DNA from 2 places in the Pseudarthrobacter sp. 1C304 genome. Region 2 is predicted to be linked to the other one. Evidence: predicted binding sites of a transcription regulator. Region 2 holds the regulator's gene; the other holds the start of a gene.
What was found. The regulator LexA, encoded in region 2, represses DNA repair genes until DNA is damaged. The targets are predictions, from matches to a motif close to TCGAACANNTGTTCGA.
Positions count from the first base shown of each region.

Region 1 (3,606 bases), on a different contig from region 2:
ACGACATCGACCGCGGCCACCTGGTCCGCCGGGCCTCAGCCGTCTGGGGCGAAACCCGGGAAGAGGCAGCCCGGGCCAACGAGGACACCTTCCATTACACGAACGCCGCGCCCCAGGCGGCAAAGTTCAACCAGGGCCTGGGCCTCTGGCTCGGTCTGGAGTCCTACCTGCAGGAGAACGCAGCCGGCAACGGCCGCCGGCTCGTCGTGTTCACCGGCCCGATCTTCAGTGACACCGACCCCGTCTACCGCGGTGTCAGCATCCCGCTGCGGTACTTCAAGGTCGCCGTATTCCTCCACCACGGGGGCCTCGCCGCCACCGGCTACGTCGTGGACCAGACACCCGAGCTCGCGAACCTGCCCGACGTCCCGCGGCCCGGCGCCATCGACGAGGCTCCCCCGCTCGGCCCGTTCCGCACCTTCCAGGTCCCCGTCCGAGACATTGCCGCCCTGACTGGCCTGGACCTGGACCCGCTCGTGGCCGCAGACCGGATGCCGGTCGCCCGGGCGCTGACCACCGCCCCGATCACCTCCACCTGGAGACGGTTGAACTCGCCACTGGACCTCGACCTGGATTTTGACCTCAACGCCACCGACTGACATCTCCCGACCTGACCTAACCCGGGCACCGGAGTCACCCGGCAAGGCAGGCTCCGACGGGTGGCAAAAGCAACAGTCTGGGCACAGCAAAGCCCTGCCACGGCCACACCTAACCGGGCCGCCGGGCCGCAACAGCGGACGCCCAAAAAGCAGTGTCTTGAGTCCGGGGGTTCCCGCCCGTCTCGTGGGCAGGGCCGTGGCAGGATGGGGTCCATTATGGACAAGCGGTTGCGGCGCGCTCCGGACGCGGAATGGGTGCTGATGTACCGGCTCGGACTGAGCCGGAAACGCATCGCTGAGCTCGTGCGCGCCGAACCGGCGGCCGTCGGCTACCACCTGGTGATCGCCCGCCGCCAGGACCCGGGACTCGAAGCCGACCACCGGGCCGCAGCCGGCGCCGCTCCCGTCCCTCACCCCTCCCCCGCTGACCTTGCCCGCATGACGGGGGTCATCACCTGGGTACTGGCTGAAGGCCGGCTCCCCGAGGACCGTGCCGGTGACCGGGACGAAAGGTCGATGGCGCGATGGCTGTCCGCACGCCGCCGCGAAACGGCCCAGGGCACCCTCGACCCTGCCTACAGCCAGGGCCTGGCCCGAGTGCCGGGGTGGGCCGGGAACCGCAGGGAAGCAACGGACGAGGCCAGGTGGCAGGGCCGATTGGCCGAGCTGGTGGAGTTCCGTGCCGAGGGCCACGATTGGCCGCGGCACCACGGCTACGACTCAGAGCGGGAACATACCCTCGGGGTCTGGATCCACACGCAGCGGTACAAACGGCGCCGGGGTGAACTGGACCCGGTGAAGGCCAAGTCCCTGGACGAGACCGTTCCCGGCTGGCAGGCCGGCAGAACCCGGGGCCGGCGTCCCCAAGTGTGACCGGAAAGACCCCGCTTCGCCGCAATCCGCGAGGGAGCGCGGGCATAGACTGGGCCTGGTTCTCCAGTCCCCCCAGCTTGGAGAACCGGGCGCCTCCGCGCTTGAGTCCCTTGGGATTCGCGCGGAGGCTTCCTCATAACCCCGGACAGGCCCGCCGCGTACCGCACCAATCCGGGCCAGCAGCGGGAACCCTCCGGGTTGTGCCCATTGGGGGCTGGTGGAGCCCTCCGCACAGCTCAAAGCTGTCCCCACTGGCGTGCAACCCGCCCCGGCCGCAGGCCGGAACCAAAGTCGGTGGCCATTCCGTCGGACCCAGGGCTTACACTTAATCGAACATATATTCGAATAAAGGTGTGTTGTGGGCGTTATTGTTGGCCCCCGTGTGATAGATGCGGGCGCGTCGTTGTTGTCGGTGCTGGTCTCTCCGGTCGCTGTAGCGGCCGGGTATCCCTCGCCTGCGCAGGATTACTTTGAGGGCCGGATCGACCTGAACGCGCACCTGATCAAGGACGTCACGAGCACGTATGTGGTGCGGGTTTCCGGGGAGTCCATGGCCGGGGCCGGGATCAGTGACGGGGATGAGCTGATCGTGAACCGGGCGCTGGAACCGGTGGACGGGTCCGTGGTCGTAGCGGTCCTGGACGGGGAGCTGACGGTCAAACGGCTCCGGATCACACGCACCGGTGTCGTGCTTCAGGCAGAGAACCCGGCCTACCCGGACATTGTGGTTCCCTCACTCTCGGACCTTCTCGTGTGGGGCGTCGTCACCCGATGCCTGCACGTCGTTTAGGGTCGGCCGTGGGCGCACCGGCGGTGATGCGGCAGCTGCCGCAGATCGCGCACGTGGACGTGAACTGCTTCTACGCCTCGGCGGAACGGGCGTTCAACCCGGCCCTGGAGGGTAGGCCCGTGATCGTGCTGTCGAACAACGATGGCTGCGCCGTCACCCGCTCCCCCGAAGCCAAACGCCTCGGGATCGCCATGGGCGATCCGTGGTTCAAACTCGCACCGCGAGCCAAAGAATGGGGCCTCGTGGCCCTCTCCAGCAATTACGAGCTCTATGGGGACATCAGCGCCCGCGTGATGGAACTCCTGGGCCGGTACTCGGCCTGGCTGGAGGTCTACAGCATCGACGAGGCCTTCCTCGGCGTCAAGGGCACCCCCGACGAACTTCTGGCCCTCGGCCGAGCCATGAAAACCACCGTGCGGCGCAATGTCGGGGTGCCCGTCTGCGTCGGCATCGCGCCGACGAAAACCCTGGCGAAGCTCGCGAACAAATGGGCCAAGAACAACCCGGCCTTCGATGGGGTCTGCCACTGGGACGCCGTACCTGCCACCGACCGGGAGGCCCTGATGCGGCGGCTGTCCGTCATTGAGATCTGGGGTGTGGCGACCAGGCTGACCAAACGCCTCAACGCCCTGGGTATCCATTCGATCCTGGACTTGTCCCGGGCGGATCCAGTGATGATCCGGGACCGGTTCTCCGTGGTCATGATGCGCACCGTCCTGGAGCTGCAGGGCACACCCTGCATCCCGATGGAGGAAGAACGCATCGGCCGGGACCAGCTCATCTTCTCCCGCTCGTTCGCCACTCCCATCACCACCGCCGCCGGGATCCGGCAGGTCATGAGTGTCTACGGCCAGCAGGCCTCCGCCCGGCTGGCCAAACACGGCCTTCAAGCCAAAGTCCTCACCGCGTTCGCCGGCACCTCGCACTTCAACCCCAACGACATGTCCTACCCCACCGTCAGTGTGGCACTGCCGATGCCCACGGCTGATCCGGTGATCCTCACCAAGGCCGCCCACGCCCTGATCCCCCGCATCGTCGAAGGCATCCGATACGCCCGGGCCGGGATCATGGTCACCGACCTGCGCCCCAGCGGCAACCAAGCACCCCTATCCCTGTTCGAAAACCCGCACGAGGAACGCCACATCGGCACCCTCCTCGAGGACGTCACGAAAAAGTACGGGCGCGGCTCCATCGGCCTGGGCCACGGAGGCATCCGCGGCGGCCCCGACTGGACCATGAAACGCGACATGCTCTCACCCCGCTACACCACCCACTGGGACGAACTCCCCCTCGTCAAAGCCGCCTAAACCACCGCACTCCAGCACCACGAAAGAAGCACCACCG
Region 1 covers NZ_JBQQCH010000010.1:1,603-5,208, reverse strand. The annotation lists gene ACTWQD_RS16150 (DNA/RNA non-specific endonuclease) at 1-599, shown strand, start outside; gene ACTWQD_RS16145 (helicase associated domain-containing protein) at 816-1,472, shown strand; gene ACTWQD_RS16140 (LexA family protein) at 1,831-2,262, shown strand; gene ACTWQD_RS16135 (Y-family DNA polymerase) at 2,289-3,569, shown strand.
Region 1: a site for LexA is predicted at 1,802-1,817, ahead of ACTWQD_RS16140 (LexA family protein). Genes of this name have one in related genera too.

Region 2 (3,606 bases):
TCGTTGGAGCCGTTCGCGGCCCAGATGTTGTCCGGCCCCAGGCCGTGCCCCAGATACTCGGCCAGGGCCTCGCGGAGCTCCGTGAATTCGCGGTCCGGGTAGCGGTTCAGTCCCACTGCGGCGGCGGCGACCGCCTCGGAGATGGCGGCGCGCACATCGGCGGGGACGCCGTGGGTGTTCTCGTTGACATTGAGCAGGATGGGGACGTCCAGCTGGGGCGCCCCGTACGGGGTCAGGCCCCGGAGATTCGTCCGGAGGGGAAGTCGGTTCAGGCGCTCTAGCTGGTCAGTCACTCCACCAGTTTAAGTGAGATCCCGGCGGCGGCCGAAACTGTGACGGGTGGGCGGCCCTACCCGGCGGGGATGAAGAGCGCCTGGCCGGGCACCACGCGGGCTGCCTCAAGGTTGTTCAGCTGGACGATGTCGGCGACGACGTCGCGGGGGTCGCGCTCGGGGGCCACGGTCTCCGCGATGGCCCACAGCGACTCACCGGGCTGCACGGTGACCGTCACCGTCGGCGTGGGTGACAGCTCGGACGCCGACTCCGCGGCCTTGGCCGGGGCGTTGAAGAAGCCGCTGAACGAAAGCACCAGGGCGGCCAGCAGGATCAGGGGAACACCGATGAAGACAAACCGCCCGCGCCTGGTCAGCCGGAGCGGCGCCTGCCGCGGCTTCACCGTCCCGGCAGGGCCGGCACTGGTAGAACCGCCCCCGGCAGAACCGCGGCCGGCCGGACCACCTGCAGGCTGGCCGTAGGCGCCGGAAGCGTCGCGGCCGAAAGTATCGTGAAACGCACTTGTTGCTGACATGAACTGAGCCCTCCTGGACCATTGTGTGCCGTCCGGCGTACTCCACTTACCGCCGCCAACCGGCCTAACCTTCGAACAAACAACCGAACGTTATGCGGTGCCCGCCGTACTTTCGAATAGAACACATGTTCGAACACCGCCTTTTCAGTTTTAGCACTTATTGACGAACATTGTCGAGACTCGCTAGAACAAATGTTTGAAAAAGCCGTGTGGCTGGCCTACGTTTGGATCAAGGATTCCGACCAAAGGTTTGGATCAGGTTTCGATCAAAGAACAACCACTTCTGCAGTTGATCAGCAGGGTCTGACATTTCAGGCCGGAGGTTCCCGGCAGCAGCAGCCACGGCCGCCGGGTGGAACGGAAAGGCGTTGGCGAACATGGCAGCACAAGCCACTGGCGGCAGGGCCTCCCAGCGGGGTCCGCAGGCCGCCCGGCCACCCAAGAGCCTCACCGTCCGGCAAAAGAAGATCCTCGAGACCATCCAGCGCTCCGTCACGGACAACGGGTACCCGCCGTCCATGCGCGAGATCGGCGACACCGTGGGCCTGGCGAGCCTGTCCAGCGTGACGCACCAGCTGTCGCAGCTCGAAAAGCTCGGCTACCTGCGACGCGACCCCAAGCGCCCCCGCGCCATGGAAGTGCTGATGCCGCTCACCCTGGAGGAGGGCCCCGCGAAGATCGCAGGCGCCGAGAAGCCGGGCGGCCTGCGCACCGTCGGCGGCCTGTCCGTCTCGGAGCTGACCAGCGCCACGGACACCGCCATGGTCCCGCTGGTGGGCCGGATCGCGGCCGGCGGGCCGATCCTCGCCGACCAGGTCGTTGAGGACGTGATGCCGCTGCCGCGCCAGCTGGTGGGCCACGGCGAGCTGTTTATGCTCCAGGTCGCGGGCGACTCGATGATCGACGCCGCGATCTGCGACGGCGACTGGGTGGTGGTGCGCCGCCAGGGCGATGCCGTCAACGGTGACATCGTGGCCGCACTGCTGGACGACGAGGCCACCGTCAAGACGTTCCGCCAGCGCGACGGCCACACCTGGCTGCTGCCGCAGAACACGCAGTACGAGCCCATCCTCGGCGACCACGCCGTCATCATGGGCAAAGTGGTCTCGGTGCTGCGCTCCCTCTAGGACCCGCCAGCCGGTACCCCACCGGCTGCGTAGAAGGGCCCCGCCGGCATCCGGCGGGGCCCTTCGCGTTCCCCGGACTATGTGGCGGGCTGGCCTGACTCCTTCGCGAGCCGTTCCAGGGCCGCGAGGGCCACCGCGGGGTCGGTGGTGGGCCAGAACGGCGGCAGGGCAGCGCGGAGGAAGCCCCCGTAACGTTCGGTGGACAGCCGTGAATCCAGCACCGCCACCACTCCCCTGTCCGTCGTGGTGCGGATCAGCCGGCCGGCGCCCTGGGCGAGGCGGATGGCCGCGTGGGTGGCCGAGACACTCATAAAGCCGTTGCCGCCCGCCTGGGCCACCGCGCGGGAGCGGGCCGTCATCAGGGGGTCGTCGGGCCGCGGAAACGGAATGCGGTCGATGACAACAAGCCGGCACGAGGTCCCCGGCACGTCCACACCCTGCCACAGCGACATGGTGCCGAAGAGGCAGGTGTCCGGTTCGTCGGCGAACTGTTTCACCAGCGCCGTCATGGTCGACTCGCCCTGGCAGAGGATGCTCAGGCCCAGCCGCGGCCGCAGGGCCTCGGCGGCGTCCTCGGCCGCGCGGCGGGAGGAGAAGAGGCACAGTGCCCCGCCGCCGGAGGCCCGGATCAGCTTCTCCAGCTCATCGAGCGCCTCCGGGGACGTGCCGCGGCCGGGCTTGGGGAGGTGTTTGGCCACGTACAGGATGCCCTGCTTGGGGTACTCGAACGGCGAGCCGACGTCCACCCCGGTCCAGCTCGGCGCACCGGGTCCCACCAGGCCGAGTCCGCCGGCGGCGGGTTCGAAGGCTGAGCCGATGGCCAGCGTGGCCGAGGTCAGGATGACGGTGTGGTCCGCGAAGAGCCCCTCGCGGAGCCGGCCGGCCACACTGAGCGGGGCGATGTTGATCAGGGCTGGGGCCGTTTCGTCCGGCTGGGAGTAGCCCAGCTGCGGGTCGAAGGTGCTGTTCCGGGAGAACCAGACCACTTCGCGGTTTTCGCGTGCGGCGAGGAGCCGTTCGCAGAGTTCCAGGATCACCATGAGGCGGGAGCGCGCGAGCTGGCGGCCGCCGTCGGCCGTGGTGGCGCTGTCCCCCTTGGAGTCGGACAGTGCCGCGCGGCAGGCGTCCCGCAGCTGGTCCACGCAGTCCAGCTGTTCGCTGTTCAGGCCGTTGGGCATCAGCCCGCTGGGGACTCCGGCCACGGCCAGTTCAAGGTTGGCGGCGGCGTTGTTCAGCGCATCCACGGTGATGCCCGTGTGCTTCCGCGCCCCGGACGCGGCGGCGTGCACCATCGCGACGGACAGCTGGCCGGACACGGCGCCGGTGACCCGGTCCTGGAGCTCGTGGGCCTCGTCCACCACCACAACGTCGTAGTCCGGAAGCACGGCGAGCCCCTCGAAGGCGCTGACGGCCAGCATCGCATGGTTGGTGACCACGACGTCGGCGTCCGCGGCGTTCTGCCGGGCCAGTTCGCTGAAGCACTCGGCCGCCAGGGGGCATTTCTGCGCGCCGAGGCATTCCATGGAGGTGACGGAGACCTGCCGCCAGGCCCGGTCCGTGACGCCGGGCAAGAGCTCGTCGCGGTCCCCGGTGGCGGTGTCCTCGGCCCATTCGCGCAGCCGCACCACTTCCTTGCCCAGCTGGGACGACGGGCCGCCCATGGCAGCGGCG
Region 2 covers NZ_JBQQCH010000004.1:5,617-9,222, forward strand. The annotation lists gene ACTWQD_RS09460 (histidinol-phosphate transaminase) at 1-293, opposite strand, end outside; gene ACTWQD_RS09465 (LysM peptidoglycan-binding domain-containing protein) at 350-676, opposite strand; gene lexA (transcriptional repressor LexA) at 1,186-1,935, shown strand; gene ACTWQD_RS09475 (ATP-dependent DNA helicase) at 2,013-3,606, opposite strand, start outside.